3 regions of the Flintibacter sp. genome follow, and region 2 is predicted to be linked to each of the others. Evidence: riboswitches for the same ligand, from Rfam matches in the RefSeq annotation. Region 2 holds a riboswitch; each other region holds the start of a gene.

Region 1 (5,386 bases), on a different contig from region 2:
CGATCCTTTCTGCCTTCCTGCTGGTAATGGTGTCCCCGGTGCGGGCCATCATCTTCCTGATCTTTTTGTCCATTCTCCAGCAGATCGAGGGCAATGTGATCTATCCCCGTGTAGTGGGTACCTCCATCGGCCTGCCGGGCATCTGGGTGCTGACGGCGGTGACGGTGGGCGGCGGCCTGTTCGGCCTGCTGGGCGTGCTGCTCAGCGTGCCGGTGGCCTCGGTGCTGTATGCCCTGCTGAAACAGGATGTGGTGCGGCGGCTGCGAAAGAAAGAGCCTGTAAAACCGGAATCCAAAGAAGAATAACAAATAAAACGGCGCGCCGAAGTTTTCTTCGGCGCGCCGTTTTTCTATGTTTACAATCAGAACAGACCGGTGATTTTACCGTTCTCGTCCACATCGATCTTCTCGGCGGCGGGAACCTTGGGCAGACCAGGCATGGTCATGATGTCACCCGTCAGGGCTACCAGGAAGCCGGCGCCGGCGGACACCTTAATGTTGCGTACGGTGACGGTGAAGCCATCGGGAGCGCCCAGCAGCTTCTGGTCGTCGGAGAAGGAATACTGGGTCTTAGCCATGCAGATGGGCAAAGCGCCGAAGCCCAGGTCGGTGAGCTGGGCCATCTGCTTGCGGGCGTTGGGGGTGAGGACCACGCCGTCGCCGTGGTACACCTTGGTGACAATGGCGTTGAGCTTTTCCTCAATGGAGGCCGCAGCGTCGTAGGCAAAGCGGAAGTCGTTGGGCTGCTCGCACAGACGCACCACTTCCTCGGCCAGGGCCAGGCCGCCCTCGCCGCCCTTGCCCCAGACCTCGCTGAGGGCCACGTTGACACCCAGAGCCCGGCACTTGTCCTCCACCAGCTTCAGCTCGGCCTCGGTGTCGGTGGGGAAGCGGTTGATGGCCACCACACAGGGCAGACCGTAGACCTTGGTGATGTTTTCCACGTGGCGCAGCAGGTTGGGCAGGCCGCGCTCCAGAGCCTCCAGGTTCTCGGTGTTCAGGTCGGCCTTGGCCACGCCGCCGTGGTGCTTCAGGGCGCGGACCGTGGCTACCACAACCACCGCATCGGGGGTGAGGCCCGCCATGCGGCACTTGATGTCCAGGAACTTCTCTGCACCCAGGTCGGCGCCGAAGCCGGCCTCAGTGATGGCATAGTCGCCCAGCTTCAGAGCCATACGGGTGGCCATGATGGAGTTGCAGCCGTGGGCGATGTTGGCGAAAGGACCGCCGTGGATAAAGGCGGGAGTACCCTCCAGGGTCTGGACCAGGTTGGGCTTGAGGGCGTCCTTCAGCAGAGCGGCCATGGCACCGGCGGCCTTCAGGTCCCCGGCGGTGACCGGCTTCTCGTCGTAGGTGTAGCCCACGATAATGCGGCTCAGGCGCTCCTTCAGATCGGTGATGGAGGTGGCCAGACACAGAACTGCCATGACCTCGCTGGCTACGGTGATGTCAAAGCCGTCCTCGCGGGGAACGCCCTGCATCCGTCCGCCCAGGCCGTCCACCACGTTGCGCAGCTGGCGGTCGTTCATGTCCACGCACCGCTTCCAGGTGATGCGCTTGACGTCAATCCCCAGGGCGTTGCCTTGCTGAATGTGGTTGTCCAGCATAGCGGCCAGCAGGTTGTTGGCCGCACCGATGGCATGGAAGTCGCCGGTAAAGTGGAGATTGATATCCTCCATAGGCACCACCTGAGCGTATCCGCCGCCGGCAGCGCCGCCCTTGACGCCGAAGACCGGGCCCAGAGAGGGCTCGCGCAGGGCCACCAGAGCGTTCTTGCCCATGCGGCGCAGAGCGTCGGCCAGACCCACCGTGGTGGTGGTCTTACCCTCGCCGGCGGGGGTGGGGTTGATGGCGGTGACCAGGATCAGCTTGCCGTTGGGAGCCTGCGTCTCATTGAGCAGGCGGTAGTCGATCTTAGCCTTGTAGCGGCCGTAGTACTCCAGGTACTCCTCAGCCACGCCGGCAGTCTTGGCGATGTCGCCAATGGGCTTCATGGGGGTGCTCTGTGCAATTTCAATATCGGTCAACATAACACAATTTCTCCTTTGTCCGCGCCCTTTTCACAAAAAAAGGGCGCACCGGTTTTTTACTCCGTGCGCCCAGACGGTCGGCATTAAGACGCTGAACGCGTCCGCTATACTTCATGTGGTACTCCACTTCCGTCAGTTGTATAGCTTATGTAGTGAGTGTATCACACCTCTTTCGGCACGTCAAGTGTCCGAAAGGGCAGAGCCCCGGTCAAACTGTCGGTAAAAGTCCTTGATGAGGGCGATGAAGGCCCGAGTGGCGGGGGAGAGGAAACTGTTTTTCTTATAAACCACTGCCATCGGACAGGTGAGAGGGGGATCGCCCACGGTGAAGAAGGACAGACGGTCCATATAGGGGGTGCGGTGGATGCCGCTCTCCGGCAGGAAAGTGAAGCCCATGTTCTCCGCCACCAGATTGATGGCGGTGGTGTTGTTGGTGGTGGTGAGGATATTCACCGGCTCCACGTTCTGAACGTTGAAGGTGTTATAGAGCAGGCGGGACAGACGCCAATCCTCAGGCAGCATCATCAGCCGCTCGTGCTCCAGCTGCCGCAGGTCCCCGAAGGGGAGGGGAGCAGAGCAGGGGCTGTCCAGGCCCTGGACCAGGGGGTGGTCCTTGTGGGAGATGAGGAGGATGCGCTCGTGCATTACCAGCTCATAGCTCAGGTCGGTGAGGTTGCCCGGTGTGTGCATCAGACAGAAGTCTGTGACGCTGCTGGCGGCCAGATTGCCCAGCTGGGGCACCGGCGCCTCGTGGAGGACCACCTGCACGTCGGGGTACTTGGCGGCAAAGCGGGGCAGGATATCGGGCAGCAGGGTGGAGCCTCGCCAGGTGGACACGCCGATGTGCAGCTGTTGGCGTTTCTTCTCCTGCAGCTGCTGCAGGTCGCTCTCCAGCTGCCGGTCCAGATAGCCCTGGCGTTCCAGATAGGCATGGAAAAGCTCTCCCGCGGCGGTCAGATGCAGAGGGGTGTGGGAGCGGTCCAGTAGGGTGACACCCAGATTGGCCTCCAGCTTGGCGAGATACTGGCTGAGGTAGGGCTGGGAGAGATAGAGACGGTCCGCCGCCTTGGAGATGCTGCGCTCCTTGACGATGGCCAAAAAGTATTCCGGATTTTTGACAAACATAACGGGCCTCCTGTTGGGCTGCGAAAGGGAACGGGCCGCTTAGCGCCGCCTTTTTAAGGATATCATATCATAAAATGGGGAAAAAGGGAATGTCTTGGGACAAAAGAAGGGGCATATGGCGGATTTTGGGAAAAAAGAAAATGCCCTGCGCCAAACGACGCAGGACATTTTATCTTGCCATATACCAATTACACAGCGCGGGTGACCTTACCGGAACGGAGGCATCTGGTGCAGACGTACACGTGAGTGGGAGTCCCATTCACAATCGCCTTCACGCGCTTCACGTTGGGCTTCCAGGTGCGGTTGGAGCGGCGGTGGGAGTGGGAGACCTTGATACCGAAGGTGACGCCCTTGTCGCAGAATTCACATTTGGCCATGTTGCTTACCTCCTCGCTATGAGAGTACGCTTTCGATGAAGCATCGACTGGTATTTTACCAGATAATTTTCGGGAATGCAAGAGGTTTTTAAAAAAACTTGAATTTTTTTCTGAGAGGGCTTTAAATGGAAAAAAGTGTGAAACGGAAGGAAGAAATTGAACCCTGCGCTTGCGCCGGAAAGACAAATAAGCTATACTAAAACCAAATCGGCATGACAGCCTGGAACGCAAGGAGGAGACGCTATGGCAGAGCGTGGAAAAAGCGTAAAACTGGGAGAGATCATCCGGGAGTTCCAACTGGAGATTTTAAATAAAGGTCCCAATTACGAGGATATGCCTCTGACCACTTTGGACGTGAACCGGCCCGGCCTGCCCCTGAGCGGTTTTTTTGAGCATTTTGATGCCCGCCGCCTGCTGGTCATCGGCCTGACTGAGCACACCTATCTCTCGGGCATGGAGCCTCAGGCCCGCCGGGAGAGTTTTGACCGGCTGCTGGCCCATCCGGTGCCCGCGCTGATCATCACCCGGGAACTGGAGCCCTTCCCTGAGTGTATGGAGATGGCCATCAAGCATGAGCGCACCGTGCTGCGCACACAAGAACATACTTCTGCCTTTATGAGCCGCCTCATCGGCAGCCTCTTTAACCACCTGGCGCCTCAGATCACCCGCTCCGGTGTGATGATGGAGATCTACGGCGAGGGCGTGCTCATTCAGGGCGAGTCTGGCGTGGGCAAGAGCGAGGTTGCCATTGAGCTTATTCAGCGGGGACACCGCATCATTGCCGACGACGCGGTGGAGATCAAGGAGACCAACCACGGTACCCTTATGGCCACGGCCCCTGAACTCATCCGCCACTATATGGAGCTTCGCGGCATCGGCGTGGTGGACGTGCGGCGGCTGTTTGGTATGAGCGCCATCAAGACGGAGCAGGAGATCGATATGGTCATCAAGCTGGAGCCCTGGGACGACAGCGCGGTCTATGACCGCCTGGGCCTGGAGGGAGCGGTGACTCAGATCCTGGGCGTCTCGGTGCCCTGCCTGACCATCCCGGTCAAGCCCGGACGGAATCTGGCCAGCATCGTGGAGGTGGCGGCCATCAACAACCGTAACCGGAAGATGGGCCATAACGCGGCTCTGGAGCTGACCCGGAAAATGGATGAACACTTTAAAAAACTCATGGAAGAGGGAGAGCGGTAAACCATGTATATCGGAATTGACGTAGGCGGCACCAACCTGGTGGCCGGACTGGTAGATGAGAACGGTAAGATCCTGCACAAGGCGTCCTGCCCGGTGGATAAGAGCATGACGGCGGAGGAGCTGACCCGCCAGCTGGCCAAGCTGTCTCTTCAGGCAGCCAAAGAGGCCGACTGTCCGCTCTCTGAGATCCAGGCGGCGGGCGTGGGCCTGCCCGGTCTGGTGAGCAATAAGACGGGTATGGTGATCAAGACCACCAATATGCCCTTCTACAACACCCCCTTCCGGGAAATTTTCCAGGAGGATCTGAAGATCCCCGTCTACCTGGGCAACGACGCCGACTGTGCCGCGGTGGGTGAGTACTGGGCGGGCTCTGCCAAGGGCTTTGACCCTGCTCTGGTCATCACTTTGGGCACCGGCATCGGCAGCGGCATGGTCCGGGGTGGAAAGCTCTACATCGGTCACGGCGGTGCCGGCATGGAGGCGGGCCACATGATCATCCATCCCAACGGGGTGCGCTGCGGCTGCGGCAACCTGGGCTGCTGGGAGCAGTACGGTTCCGCCACCGCTCTGGTTCGTCTGACCCGGGAGGAGATGGAGTACAACCGGGACAGCATGCTGTGGCAGCTGTGCGACGGGGATACCCGCAAGCTGGAGGGCC
Region 2 (5,386 bases):
TATCCTATCGTGGTCAATATCAACACCTACCTGTCCAGCTATATTCTGGTCTTCCTGCTCATCGGCGTGGGTCTTTTCTATTCCATCCGCACCCGCTTTGTTCAGGTACGCTGCTTCGGCGAGGGCATGAAGAAGGTATTCGGAAATGTGTCTTTGCGCGGCGGACGGCAGGAGCAGGGTATGAGTTCCTTCCAGGCTCTGGCCACTGCCATCGCCGCTCAGGTGGGCACCGGCAACATCGTAGGCGGCTCCGGCGCCATTCTGGCCGGCGGTCCCGGCGCCATCTTCTGGATGTGGATCATCGCCTTCTTCGGCATGGCCACCATCTACGCCGAGGCTACTCTGGCCATCAAGACCCGCATCACCGATGAGAACGGCGACTTCCACGGCGGCCCCGTTTACTATATCACCACTGCCTTTAAGGGTGCTTTTGGTAAGTTCCTGGCCGCTTTCTTTGCGGTAGCTATCATTCTGGCTCTGGGCTTTATGGGCTGTATGGTCCAGTCCAACTCCATCGGCTCCACCTTCCAGACCGCCTTCGGCGTTCCCTCCTGGATCGTGGGCGTGGTGCTGGTCATCATCTGCGGCTTCATCTTTGTGGGCGGCGTGCAGCGTCTGGCCGCTGTCACCGAGAAGATCGTCCCTATCATGGCCGCTATCTTCCTGCTGGGCGCGCTGGCCGTACTGGTCATCCGCATCCAGTATATCCCCGCCACCTTCGCTATGATCTTCCAGTATGCCTTTGAGCCCCAGGCCATCATCGGCGGCGGCTTCGGTTACGCGCTGAAGGAAGCCATCAGCCAGGGCGCCAAGCGCGGCCTCTTTTCCAACGAGGCCGGCATGGGTTCCACCCCCCACGCTCACGCTCAGGCCAACGTGAAGGATCCCCACGACCAGGGCGTGGTAGCTATGGTCAGCGTGTTCATCGACACCTTTATCGTGCTGACCCTCAATGCTCTGGTAGTCATCTCCACTCTGTATACCCCCGGCGGCATTCTGGCCCAGGGCTACACCGAGGAGGTTTCCCAGGTCATCAACAAGACCAACCTGGCCCAGACCGCCTTTGGCACCGTGTTCGGCACCCAGGCCGGCGCCATGTTCGTGGCCGTTTGTCTGTTCTTCTTCGCCTTCTCCACGGTGCTGAGCTGGAACATGTTCGGCAAGATCAACATCATCTACCTCTTCGGCAAGAAGGCCGCTCCCGTCTATTCCGTCATCGCTCTGGTCTTTATCTTCCTGGGCACCCTCATGTCCAATGACCTGGTGTGGGAGCTCACCGACATGTTCAACAACCTCATGGTCATCCCCAACGCCATCGCCCTGTTTGCCTTGTCCGGCGTGGTGGTAAAGATTTGTCACATGAGCAAAAAGGCTTCCAAATAATTTTGTGCAGTTTTTATGAAAACATGAAAAAGACCGCCGTCCCCTTGACAGGGTCGGCGGTCTTTTGTTATCCTGAGGGCGGATCATATGACTGACGGAAGTGGGGAGACCACAGGGAGTATGATCGTCATGATGCCGACCGTCTGGGCGCCGAAAAGTGGCCCGGAAGGGCGGCTTTTTTGCGCCCTTTTTTGCCTATTCAGGGCGGAAAGGAAGTATTTTTCATGACTGGATTCATTCATTCGCTGGAGAGTATGGGACTGGTGGACGGCCCCGGTGTACGGGCAGTGGTCTTTCTTCAGGGCTGCCCTCTCCGCTGCCTCTACTGCCACAATCCGGACACTCAAACCTTCTCCGGCGGACAGGAGACTACGCCCGAGGCCCTGGTCAAACGGCTGCTCCGCTTCCGGCCTTATTTTGAATCTTCCGGCGGAGGCGTTACCTTCTCCGGTGGTGAGCCCCTCGGACAGTCTGACTTTCTGCTGGCGTGTCTGAAGCTGCTCAAAGCAGAGGGGGTACACACCTGCATCGACACCTGCGGCGTAGGCCAAGGTGACTACGAGGACATTCTCAAACACACCGACCTGGTGCTCTACGACGTAAAGCACCATCAAAGAGAGGGTTACCGGAAGATCACCGGCCGGGAGTTGGACCCCACCCCGGCCTTTGTGGAGGCGGTCCGGAAGGCAAACGTCCCCATGTGGGTGCGCCACGTGGTGGTCCCAGGCCTCACCGACAGCCGGGAGCATCTCACCTCCCTGGGCAAGTACATCGCCACCCTGCCCCGGGTGGAAAAGGTGGAACTCCTCCCCTACCACACCCTGGGCGTTCACAAGTATCAAACGCTTGGCATCCCCTATCCGTTGGAAGGGGTACCGCCGATGGACAAGACAGTACTGGAACCTTGGAACCGGCAGCTCAATGAAGCCTGCTGCCGGAACACAGACAACTAAGAAAGGAATGGGAGCTATGAGCATCGACGTCAACTGCACCGCTTGGAAGGGATTTCGCACCGGCGAATGGCGCCACCTGGTGAATGTGCGCAATTTCATTCAGAAAAACTACACCCCCTATCAGGGAGGGGATGACTTCCTGGCCCCCATCTCCCCCAAGACCGCCAAGGTCTGGGAGAAGGCAGAGGCCCTCATTCTGGAGGAGATCAAGAAGGGCATCATCGATGTAGAGACCCACGCTGTCTCCGGCATCGACAACTTTGCCCCCGGCTACATTGACAAGGACAACGAGGTCGTCGTGGGCCTTCAGACCGACGCCCCCCTCAAGCGCATCGTCAACCCCTTCGGCGGCATTCGCAACGCCGTCTCCGCCCTGGAGCAGTACGGCTACCATCTGGACCCGGAGATCGAGCGCCACTTCCGCCTCTACCGCAAGACCCATAACGAGGGCGTCTTTGACGCCTATCCCAAGCGTACCCGGGACGCCCGCCACGCCGGTCTGCTCACCGGCCTGCCCGACGCCTATGGCCGCGGCCGCATCGTGGGCGACTACCGCCGCGTCCCCCTGTACGGCACCGACTTCCTTATTGAAGAGAAGCAGAAGGATCTGGACATGCTGGACGGCCCCATGACCGACGAGCGCATCCGCCTGCGCGAAGAGGTCCAGATGCAGATCCGCGCTCTTCGTGAGATGGCCTCCATGGCCGCCAAGTACGGCTGCGACATCACCCGCCCCGCCGAAAACGCCCATGAGGCGGTGCAGAACCTGTACATGGCCTACCTGGCCGGTATCAAGGAAAATAACGGCGCCGCCACCTCCTTGGGCCGTGTGTCCACCTTCTTGGATATCTACATCCAGCGCGACCTGGACAACGGTCTGCTGGACGAGCAGGGCGCCCAGGAGCTCATCGACCAGTTTGTCATCAAGCTGCGCCTGGTGCGTCACCTGCGCACCCCCGAGTATAACGAGCTCTTCGGCGGCGACCCCACCTGGGTCACCGAGTCCATCGGCGGCATGGGCATTGACGGCCGAACCCTGGTCACCAAGAACTCCTTCCGGATGCTCCACACCCTTACCAACCTGGGCACTGCCCCCGAGCCCAACCTCACCGTTCTGTGGAGCAAGGACCTGCCTCAGGGCTTTAAGGACTACTGCTCCAAGATGAGTATTGCCACCGACTCCATCCAGTACGAGAGCGACGAGCTGATGCGCCCCATGTACGGCGACGACTACTGCATCGCCTGCTGTGTGTCCGCCATGGCGGTGGGCAAGCAGATGCAGTTCTTCGGCGCCCGGGCCAACCTGGCCAAGAGTCTGCTGTACGCCATCAACGGCGGCGTGGATGAGAAGAAGGGCGGCGTCATCGTCCCCGGCATCGAGCACGACATGGACGAAGTGCTGGACTATCCCAAGGTGCTGGCCAATTATAAAAAGGTACTGGCCTATGTGGCTGAGCTCTACGTGGACACCATCAACATCATCCACTATATGCACGACAAGTACGCCTACGAGAGCAGCCAGATGGCTCTTCATGACACTCTGGTAGAGCGGCTGGCCGCCTTCGGCGTGGCCGGCCTGTCCATCGCCGCCGACTCCCTGTCTGCCATCAAGTTTGCCAAGGTGCGCCCCATCCGCAACGAACAGGGCGTAGCTGTGGACTTCGCCATTGAAGGTGACTTCCCCAAGTACGGCAACGACGACGACCGGGTGGACGATATCGCCGTGGAGATCGTCTCCTACTTCTCCGCTGAGCTGAAAAAGCACCCCCTTTACCGCAATGCCATCCACACCCTCTCCGCCCTCACCATCACCTCCAACGTGATGTACGGCAAAAAGACCGGCGCCACCCCCGACGGCCGCAAGGCAGGCGAGCCCTTTGCCCCCGGCGCCAACCCCATGCACGGCCGTGACGTAAACGGCGCTCTGGCCTCCCTCAACTCGGTGGCCAAGATTCCCTACCGGGCCGTGTGTCAGGACGGCGTGTCCAATACCTTCTCCATCGTCCCCGAGGCCCTGGGCAAGGACGAGGACCAGCGCCGGGCCAACCTGGTGGCTATCCTGGACGGCTACTTTGTCCAGGGCGCCCACCACCTGAACGTGAACGTCCTGCACCGGGAAACTCTGCTGGACGCCATGGATCACCCCGAGAAGTATCCCAGCCTCACCATCCGTGTCTCCGGCTATGCGGTGAACTTCAACCGCCTCAGCCGGGAGCAGCAGCTGGAAGTCATCCAGCGCACCTTCCACAGCGCCATGTGATTTTTCCACACCTTCTGCCCCGCCGGTGCAAAACCGGCGGGTTTTTTTATCTTTACGCAGCGGGGGCAGACATGGTATGATGGGGGAAAACAAACATGTGGGAGGCGCCTCATGGCCGACTGGAAGAAAAATTCACTGCATGATCTGCACATCGACAGCTACACCGCCCAGGGCTTCGGTGTGGCCCGGCTGGATGGCCGGGTGGTCTTTATTCCCGGCACCATCCGGGGAGAGGACTGGAAGGTTCAGCTGTTAAAGGTACAAAAGAACATCGCCTGGGGCCGTGGCGTGGAGTTGCTCACCCCCTCTCCCGCTCGTGTGGAGCCCGACTGCCCCATCAGCGGCAAGTGCGGCGGCTGCCAATACCGTCACATGACCTACGAGGAGGAGCTGACGGCCAAGTGGGACCGGGTCAATGACGCCCTGCGGCGGCTGGGCGGCCTGGATTTGGAGCTGCCTCCGGTGCTTGGGGCGGAAGATTCCCTGCGCTACCGCAACAAGGTGCAGCTGCCCGTGGCCCAGGGAAAGCAGGGCCTGTCCATCGGCTACTTCCGTCCCCGGAGCCATGACGTGCTGGATGTGAAGGACTGCCCCCTCCAGCCTCTGGCGGTGACCCGGCTGCGAGAGGCCTTCAAGGCCTGGATGGAACAGTGGTCGGTGCCTGCCTATGACGAGAGCACCTGTCAGGGACTGATCCGTCACCTCTATGTGCGCACCAACCAGGCGGGACAGTCTTTGTGCTGTGTGGTTGCCAACGGGAAAAAGCTGCCCCAGGTTTCCGAATTGGTGG
Region 3 (5,386 bases), on a different contig from region 2:
TTCACCGGATAGCCGCCGGAAGCCAGCACGATGCAGCAGGCAGCGCCGTCCTTCCACTTGACCTCCACCTGGTCCAGGGTGCCGTTCACGCAGGCCTCAAAGATGTCCATGAGGTCGCTGTCCAGCATGGACAGCAGGGGCTGGGTCTCAGGGTCGCCGAAGCGGGCGTTGTACTCTACCACCTTGGGACCGTCCTTGGTGAGCATCAGGCCGAAGTAGATGACACCCTTGAAGGGACGGCCTTCCGCCTTCAGAGCGGCCACGGTGGGCAGGAAAATCTTCTCCATGCACTCCTTGGCGATTTCGGGAGTGTATTTGGGGGAGGGGCAGAAGGCGCCCATGCCGCCGGTGTTGGGGCCAAGGTTGCCGTCATAGGCGCGCTTGTGATCCTGGGAGGACAGCATGGGGACCAGGTGCTCGCCGTCGCAGAAGGCCAGCACGGTGACCTCGGGGCCAACCATGCATTCCTCAATGACCACAGTGGAGCCGCTCTGGCCGAATTTATGGTCCTCCATCATCTCACGGACGGCGGTCTTGGCCTCGTCCACAGTGGAGGTCACCACCACGCCCTTGCCCAGAGCCAGACCGTCGGCCTTGACTACAATGGGGGCGCCCTGCTCGTCGATGTAGGCCAGAGCCTTGTCCATCTCAGTGAAGGTCTCATACTTGGCGGTGGGGATGTGGTACTTCTTCATCAGCTCTTTGGAGAACGCCTTGCTGGCCTCAATGATGGCAGCGTTGGCACGAGGGCCGAAGGCGGGAATGCCGGCGGCCTCCAGGGCGTCCACCATACCAAGAGCCAGAGGATCATCGGGAGCCACCATGACAAAGTCCATGGCATTTTCCTTGGCCCAGGATACCATGGCGTCTACATCGGTGGCTTTGATGGGAACACAGGTGGCTACCTGGGCGATGCCGCCGTTTCCGGGGGCGCAGTAGAGCTCGGTTACCTTGGGGCTCTGAGCCAGTTTCCAGCAGATGGCGTGCTCACGGCCGCCGCCGCCGACTACCAATACTTTCATATCAAACACCTCATTTAGTAAGAGAAAGGCCTAAAATTGTCGCCAATTCCCCTCGGAGAGCGGAGGGGGGCACGCGGGGGGAACTGGTTACCGCCCGCGAGGGCCGGAGCGCGTCAGCGCATCTGCATGTTCCGCAGAACATGCCCGGCCCTTGAGGGGGGGATCGAACTTGGTTTCCTTGGGAACCAAGTTCGTATCTAGGGGGGACAACGTCCCCCCTAGAGGTATTTTTAATGATGGAACAGCCGGATGCCGGTAAAGGCCATCACCATGCCGTACTTGTCGGCGGTGTCGATGACCTGCTGGTCACGGATGGAGCCGCCGGGCTGGGCAATGTACTGTACGCCGGACTTGCGGGCGCGCTCCACGTTGTCGCCGAAGGGGAAGAAGGCGTCAGAGCCCACGGTCACGCCGGACATCTGAGCGATCCAGGCCTGCTTCTCCTCGTCGGTGAGCACCTCAGGCTTCACCTTGAAGGTGTTCTGCCACACACCGTCGGCCAGAATGTCATCGTGCTCATCGGAAATGTAGATGTCAATGGCGTTATCCCGGTCGGGACGGCGGATGTTGTCCACAAACTGCAGGCCCAGGACCTTCGGATGCTGACGCAGCCACCAGATGTCGGCCTTGTTGCCGGCCAAACGGGTGCAGTGGATGCGGCTCTGCTGGCCGGCGCCCACGCCGATGGTCATGCCGTTTTTCACGTAGCACACGGAGTTGGACTGGGTGTACTTCAGGGTGATGAGGGAGAGGAGCATATCGTGCTTGGCCTGCTGGGGCAGGTCCTTGTTGGCGGTGACGATATTCTGAAGCATCTCCTCGTTGATGTCCAGGTCGTTGTAGCCTTGCTCAAAGGTGATGCCGAAGATGTTGCGGCGCTCCACAGGAGCGGGAGTGTAGTTGGGGTCGATCTCCACCACGTTGTAGCCGCCCTTACGCTTGGTCTTCAGGATCTCCAGAGCCTCCTGGGTGTAGCCGGGGGCGATGATGCCGTCGGATACCTCGGCGGCCAGGAAACGGGCGGTATCGGCGTCGCACACGTCGCTGAGAGCGGCCCAGTCGCCAAAGGAGCACAGACGGTCAGCACCGCGGGCGCGGATGTAGGCGCAGGCGATGGGGGAGAGCTCTCCCTCGGGGGCAAAGTAGATATGGCGCTCCACGTCGGTGAGGGGCAGACCCAGGGCGGCACCGGCGGGGGAGACGTGCTTGAAGGAGGCGGCGGCAGGCAGGCCGGTGGCCTGCTTCAGGGCCTTGACCAGCTGCCAGGAGTTGAGGGCATCCATGAAGTTGATGTAGCCGGGCTTGCCGTTGAGCACCTTCAGGGGCAGCTCGCCCTCCTCCATGAAGATGCGGGCGGGCTTCTGGTTGGGGTTACAGCCGTATTTCAGTTCCAGTTCGGTCATCGTATTTCATCCTTTCTGATCGGAATCTTGGGGATTGAGGGGTTCATAGTGGAAGGCTCCGTCCTCACCACGGGCAAAGGCACTGCCGTAGGGAGCGCTGAGCAGGGGGATCAGGTCGGGGTCATAATTGCAGATGGTGTTGAGGGAGTAGACTCCGATGTGGGAGGGGTCGCTGAGGTACTCTTCGCTCTCCACAGCGGCAAAGAAGCGCCAGCCGCTGTCCTGACCCTCCCGTTCCGGCTTTTCCCGGTAGCAGTAGCCTACCGGTTTGCCGGAGACAGTGATCTCGTCGGTAGCCAGACAGGCGGCGGGGCCGTCCCAATCCTTCAGGAGAGGCCGCATTTCCGGCTCGGAAAGTTTATAGCTCTTTCCCGCAGGACGGGGCCACATGCGGCCGCACCAAGCCTGCTTGCTGCCCAGCAGGTCCCGCACCAAGCGCAGGTTCAGATCCCGGTAGGAGACGGCGTCCTGCTCGCCTCCAATGCGGAAAGCCCAGTAGGCGGCGCCGCATACCAGGTCCACAGCGTACTCATCCCAGCTGTGGAAGGCGGCGGCCTGGTCTACCCAATACTGGGACAGCTCCTGGTACTCCTCCATGGAGATAAGCTCGCAGGCACAGGCGGAGCGGAGATAGCCCAGGGTCTCGCTGATGTCCCAGGCCAGAAAGCCTCGGCGGCCCACAATGGGCTGGAACTGCCGGGCAAAGTCGGACAGGCGCTGGAAGCCGGACAGGGCCTGAGGGGTCAGCTCATCCAGAGAGAAATTGGGGCGGTCCTCCCAGAAGGACTCAAAATCCAGATATTCCTGGTGGATGTGCACCGTGTTCTGGCAGAAAGCGATCAGGCTGTCCTTATCGGTGATGCCGAACACCTCAGACAGATGAGTGCGGGCGGCCTGCTGATCTTCCTTGCTCAGGCAGAAGGGGAAAGGCCTTGGAGGAGCAGAGCACCGGGGGTTGGAAGGCAGCGGCGGCTCGGGCACGCTGAAATTCCAGAATGGGGTCGGTCAAGAGCATGGGGGCCTCCTTCTTACTGGTGCTTGTTGATGATCACAGTGTCCGCCTGACCCGAAGAGAGGTCAATGTAGCTGACATACAGGGAGACCTTGTTGTCCTCGTTCAGGTTCTCCCAAACCTCCTTGGCCAGAGCCTGAGCGTCGGGAGCAGAGATGGCCACCCGGCGGGGCTCGCCCTCAAAGGAGGGCAGGGGGTCCAGGTTCTCCTGGTAGGTGTGGATGAAGCGGCCTTCACCGGACAGGGGGGCGTCGTACTCGTAGAAGTAGCGGTGGTTGCAGCTGGGGTCACCGTCGGCGCTCTTCAGGATGGACAGGCAGAAGGCGCCGTCCTTCTCCACCACGCCGGAGATGCGGGGGGTGTAGTTGGGGCCGTCGGGCTCGTAGCAGCGGGTGCGGAGAGCCTCGATGTAGCTCTTGCCCTCCAGCAGGCCGTCCCGGATGGTGTCGGTCTGGTCGCCGTTGGTGACCACCAGGGTGTCGCCCACCTTGCGCACGGGGTGGTAGATGATGAGGGAGGGGTCCACCATCTTGCTCTCGTCAAAGGCCCGGGTGCGGATGCCGTCCTCGGTGGCCTCAAAGATGCGGTTGCGGCTGTTCTCGCTGCGGCCCATGATGAAGTAGACTACCACGGCCTTGGCGCCGTCGGCGGACTTGCCCAGCATGATGCCACGGCCGGGGTAGGGGTGGCTGCGCAGCAGGTCGTTAAAATTCAGAAGTTCCATAACGTAAGCTCCTTTTCACAAAATAAGCAAATGGGCGCACCACGTTTGTGCAAACGGGTGCGCCCAGACGGTCGGCTCTCAGAGGCGGCACTCCCCGTGGTCACTCCACTTCCGTCAGTTATGCCGCTTGATTACATTGTAAAGGGGCGGGCGCACCGAAAAGGGGGATCAGTCCAGAATCCGGACAGTCCGGCCCTCTACCTTCAGCCGTCCCTGACAGAACAGAGACACGGCCTGGGGAAGCAGCTTCCACTCGCAGTTCTCCATGATCCGCCGCTGCAGCACCTCGGGTGTGTCGTCGGGCAGCACTTCAACCGCCTTTTGGGCAACGATGGGGCCGCCGTCGCACTCCTCGGAGACAAAATGCACGGTGGCGCCCGACAGTTTCACGCCGTACTCCAGGGCCTTCTCGTGGACATGAAGTCCGTAGCAGCCGGGACCAGCAAAGGAGGGGATCAGGGCAGGATGGACGTTCAAAATGGCATTGGGGAAGGCCTGTACCATCTCGCTGGTGAGGATGACCATGAAACCGGCCAGCACCACCAGGTCGATATGCAGCGCCTGGAGCTGCTCCACCAGAGCCACGGTCATGGCCTGGCTGGAGGGGTAGGACTTCCGGGCCACCACATAGGTGGGGATGCCCGCCTTCTTGGCACGCTCCAGGGCGTAGGCGTCGGGGTTGGAGGCGATGACAGCAGCAATCTCGCCGTTCACGATCTCACCCCGGGCCTGGGCGTCAATCAGAGACTGAAGGTTGGTGCCGCCGCCGGAGACCAGCACGGCAATGCGCTTTGCCATGGGAGCACCTCCTCAGACCAGCTCCACCCCAGCCTCGCCGGAGACCACCTGGCCGATCTGGTAGGCCTGCTCGCCGGCGGCCTTCAGGATCTCCAGGGCCTGGGCGGCCTGCTGGGCGGGAAGGGCCAGGATCATGCCGATGCCCATGTTGAAGGTGTTGTACATATCACGCTCGGGGATGCCGCCCTTCTTCTCAATGAGGTCGAAAATGGGCAGGCGGGGGAAGGAGTCCAGCTTGATCTGGGCGGTGAGGCCCTCGGTCATCATGCGGGGCACGTTCTCATAGAAACCGCCGCCGGTGATGTGGCTGATGGCGTGGATGTCCACACCCTCCTTCAGCAGGGCCTTAATGGCCTTGACATAGATGCGGGTGGGGGTGAGCAGGGTCTCGCCCAGGCTCTTGCCGCCCAGCTCGTCCATGGGGGAG

Evidence for each region. Region 2 has a riboswitch for ZMP and ZTP ahead of pflA (pyruvate formate-lyase-activating protein). Riboswitches for the same ligand answer to the same signal wherever they lie in the genome.
Region 1: linked by a shared signal. The riboswitch ahead of ACLTXB_RS10390 (formate--tetrahydrofolate ligase) and the one ahead of pflA (pyruvate formate-lyase-activating protein) in region 2 are both predicted to bind ZMP and ZTP.
Region 3: linked by a shared signal. The riboswitch ahead of ACLTXB_RS18005 (IMP cyclohydrolase) and the one ahead of pflA (pyruvate formate-lyase-activating protein) in region 2 are both predicted to bind ZMP and ZTP.

Annotation. Positions count from the first base shown of each region.
Region 1 covers NZ_JBKVXZ010000026.1:5,418-10,803, forward strand. Annotated here, with positions in the region: gene ACLTXB_RS10385 (AI-2E family transporter) at 1-305, shown strand, start outside; gene ACLTXB_RS10390 (formate--tetrahydrofolate ligase) at 362-2,029, opposite strand; ZMP/ZTP riboswitch at 2,090-2,179, opposite strand; gene ACLTXB_RS10395 (LysR family transcriptional regulator) at 2,210-3,154, opposite strand; gene rpmB (50S ribosomal protein L28) at 3,343-3,531, opposite strand; gene hprK (HPr(Ser) kinase/phosphatase) at 3,775-4,728, shown strand; gene ACLTXB_RS10410 (ROK family protein) at 4,732-5,386, shown strand, end outside.
Region 2 covers NZ_JBKVXZ010000030.1:7,779-13,164, forward strand. Annotated here, with positions in the region: gene ACLTXB_RS11295 (alanine/glycine:cation symporter family protein) at 1-1,383, shown strand, start outside; ZMP/ZTP riboswitch at 1,461-1,539, shown strand; gene pflA (pyruvate formate-lyase-activating protein) at 1,608-2,336, shown strand; gene pflB (formate C-acetyltransferase) at 2,353-4,596, shown strand; gene rlmD (23S rRNA (uracil(1939)-C(5))-methyltransferase RlmD) at 4,708-5,386, shown strand, end outside.
Region 3 covers NZ_JBKVXZ010000083.1:4,832-10,217, forward strand. Annotated here, with positions in the region: gene purD (phosphoribosylamine--glycine ligase) at 1-1,022, opposite strand, end outside; gene ACLTXB_RS17995 (phosphoribosylaminoimidazolecarboxamide formyltransferase) at 1,253-2,425, opposite strand; gene ACLTXB_RS18000 (immunity protein Imm33 domain-containing protein) at 2,432-3,406, opposite strand; gene ACLTXB_RS18005 (IMP cyclohydrolase) at 3,454-4,161, opposite strand; ZMP/ZTP riboswitch at 4,216-4,293, opposite strand; gene purN (phosphoribosylglycinamide formyltransferase) at 4,330-4,959, opposite strand; partial or broken gene ACLTXB_RS18015 (phosphoribosylformylglycinamidine cyclo-ligase) at 4,972-5,386, opposite strand, start outside.